DNA from 2 places in the Pseudomonas sp. AN-1 genome. Region 2 is predicted to be linked to the other one. Evidence: predicted binding sites of a transcription regulator. Region 2 holds the regulator's gene; the other holds the start of a gene.
What was found. Region 2 encodes LexA, which represses DNA repair genes until DNA is damaged. Its sites were predicted from a motif close to CTGTNTNNNNANACAG; they were not measured.

Region 1 (2,920 bases), 2.1 Mb from region 2:
CCGTGCGGCTGCGGTTCCTCGCCGGCCTGCGGCTGCAGGGCGATGGCGAAGCGCCCGCCGGGCATGCCCAGGCGCTGCATTTCCGTTTCCACCGCAGCGGCCAGGCGGCCGGCGGCGTCGCGGCGCCGTGCGCTCAGTTCGCCGGCCCGTTCCTGGTAGTGGCGGGCGTACGCCGCCAGCTCCTCGCCGAGTCGCTCGATGGCTTCGTCGCCGGCATGCAGTCCGGCCAGCTCGTCGCGCAGGCGCTGCTGCAGTTCGGCCAGTTCGGCCGGCTGCACGCGGTGCTTGCGCGCCAGGCTGTAGATGCTGTCCAGGCGCTCCTCGACCTGCTGCAGGCGGCGCGGGTCGGCGTCGAAGTGGTCGATGAAGCGGTTGAGGCTGCTCACCGCCTCCTCGACCTGGATCTGCGCGCTGGCCAGCAGGGCGACCGCTTCCTCTAGTGCCGCCGGCTGACCCTGGCCGGCGGAGAGACGCTGCACGCTGCAGCGCAGGCTGCCCAGCACGCTGCCGCCGTCGTTCTCGCTGCAGATGTCGATGACCTGGCGGCAGGCGCCGAGCAGCATCTCGGCGTTGCCCAGGGTGCGCTGCTCCTGTTCCAGCGCTTCCAACTCGCCGGCGCCGAGGGCGAGGTTGTCCAGCTCCTCGAGCTGGTAGCTGAGCAACTGCTGGCGGGCGTGCTGCTCCTCGCTGCTCTGGCTCAGGCGCTGCAGTTCGCTGCGCGTCTGCCGCCAGCGCTGGGCGGCCAGCTGCACCTGGCGCGCCAGCTCGCCGGCGCCGGCGTAGGCGTCGAGCAGGCGGCGGTGGGTGTCGGGCTTGAGCAGCGACTGGTGCTCGTGCTGGCTGTGGATGTCGATCAGCAGTTCGCCGAGGCTCTTCAGGTCGCCGAGCGGGCAGGGCGTGCCGTTGATGTAGGCGCGCGAGCGGCCTTCGGGGGTGATCACCCGGCGCAGGATGCACGGGCCGTCGTTGTCCAGGTCGCGTTCGGCCAGCCACTGGCGGGCCTCGGCGATCTCGCCGAGCTCGAAGCTGGCGAGGATGTCGGCCTTGTCGGCGCCGGGGCGCACCACGCCGCTGTCGGCGCGATCGCCCAGCGCCAGGCCGAGGGCGTCGAGCATGATCGACTTGCCGGCGCCGGTCTCGCCGGTGATGACGCTCATGCCGGGGCGCAGCTCGAGATCGAGCTGCTCGACGATGGCGTAGTTGCGGATCGACAGGTGCGCGAGCATGGCGCGGGACCTCGCGGATGGTTGTCTGTGTATTTGTACAGTATGTGTTGATTTATACAGTAGTCCACTTTGCGACGGCAATCCCCCTTGAAGCCGGCGCGGGCGCCCCCATATAGCGGGCTGAATCGCGGGCAGCGCCCGACCGTTGTTTTCAAGGAGACATCCATGGCTGACGAACAGAAGCTTGATCCGCAGGGCCCCGAGGCCGAGGCCGAGGTGCAGGGCGAGGCAACCGCCGCCGGCGAAGACCTGGCGCAGCGCGTGCAGGCGCTCGAGGAGCAGCTGGCCGAGGCCCGTGACCAGGCCCTGCGCGCCGTTGCCGAACTGCAGAACGTGCGCCGCCGCGCCGAGCAGGACGTCGAGAAGGCGCACAAGTTCGCCCTGGAGAAGTTCGCCGGCGACCTGCTGCTGGTGGTCGACAGCCTGGAGCGCGGTCTCGAGCTGTCCGATCCGGCCGACGAGGCCATCCGTCCGATGCGCGAGGGCATGGAACTGACCCTCAAGGCCTTCCACGACACCCTCAAGCGCTACCAGGTCGAGGCGCTCGACCCGCACGGCGAGCCGTTCAACCCCGAGCACCACCAGGCGATGGCCATGCAGCCGAGCGACAGCGTCGAGCCGGGCAGCGTGCTCAAGGTGTTCCAGAAGGGCTACCTGCTCAACGGTCGCCTGCTGCGCCCGGCCATGGTGGTGGTCAGCAAGGCCGAGTGAACCAATCGCCGGGAATGCCCTTGAAAGCCGTCAGGGCATCCCCATCTGTAGTGCCAAGCATCTGAGTCATCCGGGCAGCCGCCGTGCGGCTGCCGGAATCCAAGTTTCGGGAGAGTGAATATGGGCAAAATCATCGGTATCGACCTGGGCACCACCAACTCCTGCGTGTCCGTTCTGGAGAACGGCGTCGCCAAGGTGATCGAGAACGCCGAAGGTGCGCGCACCACCCCGTCGATCATCGCCTACACCAACGACGGCGAGATCCTGGTCGGTCAGAGCGCCAAGCGCCAGGCCGTCACCAACCCGCACAACACCCTGTTCGCGGTGAAGCGCCTGATCGGCCGTCGCTTCGAAGAGGACGTGGTGCAGAAGGACATCAAGCTGGTGCCCTACAAGATCGCCAAGGCCGACAACGGCGACGCCTGGGTGGAAGTGAAGGGCCAGAAGATGGCGCCGCCGCAGATCAGCGCCGAAGTGCTGAAGAAGATGAAGAAGACCGCCGAGGACTACCTCGGCGAGGCGGTCACCGAAGCGGTGATCACCGTGCCGGCCTACTTCAACGACAGCCAGCGCCAGGCCACCAAGGATGCCGGCCGCATCGCCGGCCTCGACGTCAAGCGCATCATCAACGAACCGACCGCCGCGGCGCTGGCCTACGGCATGGACAAGGCCAAGGGCGACCACACCATCATCGTCTACGACCTGGGCGGCGGCACCTTCGACGTGTCGGTGATCGAGATCGCCGAGGTCGACGGCGAGCACCAGTTCGAGGTGCTGGCCACCAACGGCGACACCTTCCTCGGTGGCGAAGACTTCGACATGCGCCTGATCGACTACCTCGTCGACGAGTTCAGGAAGGAAAGCGGCATCGACCTCAAGGGCGACCCGCTGGCCATGCAGCGCCTGAAGGAAGCCGCCGAGAAGGCCAAGATCGAGCTGTCCTCCAGCCAGCAGACCGACGTCAACCTGCCGTACATCACCGC
Region 2 (2,920 bases):
CGTGCAGCCCGAGCCCTGGCGCTCGCCCGGGCCGTTGAGCGCGGTGGAAACCGGCAGGCGCAGGCGCAGGGCGCCGCCGGCGAAGCCGTACAGGCACTGGTCGGCGATGGAAATGTGCAGCAGATCGAGCATGGCGGTGGCGGCAGTCATGGGGCCGCTAGCTTAGCCGATCCACCCGCCGCCGGCACCCACGGGTTAGTTGCCGTGATTGTTCGTCCTGGGACGCGGACGCCGGCGGGCGGCGATCAGCGCCGGATCGGCCAGCACCGTCTCGGAGCGCATGCCGGCGGCCAGGAACGGCACCATCAGCTCCAGCACCTGCTCGGTCGAGGTGTCCGTGCCGAAGTCGGCCTGGGCGATGCCGCGCAGCGCCTGGATGCCCGCCATGCTGAAGATCGCCGCGCCCAGCATGAACTGCGCGCGCCAGAACAGCTCCAGCGGCGGGATGCCCGGCACCGCATCCTGCAGCAGCTGCTGGTAGCGGCGGAACACCTTGCCGTACAGGCCGCCGAGATAGGCGTGCAGCTCGCGCTGGTTCTGCCGTATCGCCATGCCCAGCAGGCGCATGAAGGCGGTGAGCTTGGCACTGCTCCCGGCCACTCCCAGCGCCTGCGCCACCAGCAGCTCGAGCAGCTCCTCGAGGCTGGCGGCCTGCCCCTGGCGACGATCCAGCTCGCGCTCGAGACGCAGGCAGAGCGGGCCGAGAAACCGCACGAACACGGCCTGGATCAGCGCCTCCTTGGAGCCGAAGTGATAGTTCACCGCCGCCAGGTTGACCTCGGCCTTGCTGGTGATCAGCCGCAGCGAGGTTTCCGCGAAGCCCCTTTCCGCAAACAACTGCTCAGCCGCATCGAGAATACGCTCGACCGTCTCCGACTGGACCATGACCACTCCCATTGACCGAACAGCCGTTTGAAACCTTGGTTTCAATCTATCACTCTGTCAAGTATGGCCAGCTGCCCGTTCGTCCGCCAGAGAGGCGCGTCAGACGGGGCAAACAGCTTGCCTGCACCGCCGCCCTGTATATACTTCCAGCCACTGGATATAAAGACAGAGCCCGGCCCATGCAGAAACTGACCCCGCGCCAAGGCGAGATCCTGGCCTTCATCAAGAGCTGGCTGGAAGAGCACGGCTATCCGCCGACCCGCGCCGAGATTGCCCAGCAGCTGGGCTTCCGCTCGCCCAACGCCGCCGAGGAACACCTGCGGGCGCTGGCGCGCAAGGGCGCCATCGAGATGATCCCCGGCGCCTCGCGCGGCATCCGCATCCCCGATGCCGAGCCGGCGCTGCGCGAGGGCGAACTGCCGATCATCGGCCGGGTCGCCGCCGGCGCGCCCATTCTCGCCGAACAGCACATCGAGGACAGTTGCCGGATCAGTGCGGAGTTCTTCCACCCGCGCGCCGACTTCCTGCTGCGCGTGCGCGGCATGAGCATGAAGGACGTGGGCATCCTGGACGGCGACCTGCTCGCCGTGCACGCCTGCCGCGAGGCGACGAACGGGCAGATCGTGGTGGCACGGATCGGCGACGAGGTGACGGTGAAGCGCTTCCAGCGCCGCGGCAAGCGCGTGCAGCTGCTGGCGGAGAACCCGGAATTCGCCCCGATCGTCATCGACCTGGACAAGCCGGATCAGGAGTTCGTCATCGAAGGGCTGAGTGTCGGCGTGATCCGCCGCTGAAACCCGGCCCGGGAGAGGACCCGCAGGATACCCTGCGGGCTGCGCCGGGAGAGGCAGCGCCTCAGTGCAGCACGCGCGGCTCCTCACCGTACTCGTGCTCGTAGTCGCCGTCAGCCATGCTGCCGGCCATCTGCACCCCGAGATTGAACATGGCCTTGGCCACCTCGATGTGCTGCCCCTGCAGAAAGGCCTTGGCCTCCTCGGAAAACTCGAGGGTCACCAGCGCCTCCTCATCGTCGCCGCGACGCAGGACGATACGGCCATCGGGCAATTCCACGATTTCCAGGAAGGATGTCGGCATGGGTGGGGTGCTCCGCGAAAAAAGGCCGGCATTGTAGCAGTGCCGGGCGTCACACCCTAGCGCCGCGACAGGCGGCGCGGCGCGCTCACCACTCGCTCATGCCCTCGCGAAAACGCATCGCCAGCTGCTTGATGCGCTGCTGCCAGTCGACCAGCGTGGCCAGATCCAGATCAGCCTCCTCTTGGGTGCCGACATCGACTGCACTGATCAGCGCCAGGGCCGGATCGACCTTGGCCTTCTTCGCCTCGCGCGGCGGCTCGAACAGGGCGCGCCAGGCTGCCAGCAACTGCCCCAGCCAGCTCTGCCGCTCCTGCGCCAGCTCGACCAGCTCGGCCAGTTCCGGACTCGGCGCCGCCTCCAGCACCTCGCGACTGAGCAGTTGCTCGACCTGGGCGGCTCCCGCCTGCGGCAGGCGGTAGTAGCCGGCGATCTCGTGGCACAGCCCCAGCACCGCACCGTAGAGGTGGAACAGCGCGCTCTCGCGGGCGGCCTGCACCTGGGTGGTGAGGTTCAGCGGCCGGGCCGCCTCGGCGGCGCGCCAGGCGTCCAGCGCCAGGCTGGCGAAGTAGATCTTCTGGTTGGTGCGGGTATACAGCTCGTTGGCCATGGGTGGACTCCTCGACAGAATCCCCAGTATACGCCGCGCCAAACGAAACCGGCCGGGGCGTCTGCACGCACCGGCCGGCTCCACATCAGCGCGACGAGGTCAGCGCTTGTCTTCCACCTGCCACTTGCCGTCGGCGTAGAAGGCACGCCAGCCGCTGGGCTTGCCGTCCACCTCGCTCTGCACGTACTGCTCCTTGGTCTTGCGGCTGAAGCGGATCACCGCCGGGCGGCCGTCCGGGTCCTGCTGCGGCGCCGAGAGCAGGTAGTGGTACTTGGCATCCAGTTCCTCCCTGTGCGGGATCAGCTCGCTGACCAGCGGCGCGCGGGTTTCGCG

Region 1: recN (DNA repair protein RecN) is a predicted target of LexA. The motif match lies at 1,252-1,267, and genes of this name have one in related genera.

Annotation. Positions count from the first base shown of each region.
Region 1 covers NZ_CP139195.1:2,680,317-2,683,236, reverse strand. The annotation lists gene recN (DNA repair protein RecN) at 1-1,226, opposite strand, end outside; gene grpE (nucleotide exchange factor GrpE) at 1,392-1,937, shown strand; gene dnaK (molecular chaperone DnaK) at 2,058-2,920, shown strand, end outside.
Region 2 covers NZ_CP139195.1:190,494-193,413, reverse strand. The annotation lists gene SK095_RS00840 (L,D-transpeptidase) at 1-132, opposite strand, end outside; gene SK095_RS00835 (TetR/AcrR family transcriptional regulator) at 196-885, opposite strand; gene lexA (transcriptional repressor LexA) at 1,065-1,679, shown strand; gene SK095_RS00825 (hypothetical protein) at 1,741-1,980, opposite strand; gene SK095_RS00820 (DUF6586 family protein) at 2,066-2,587, opposite strand; gene topA (type I DNA topoisomerase) at 2,687-2,920, opposite strand, start outside.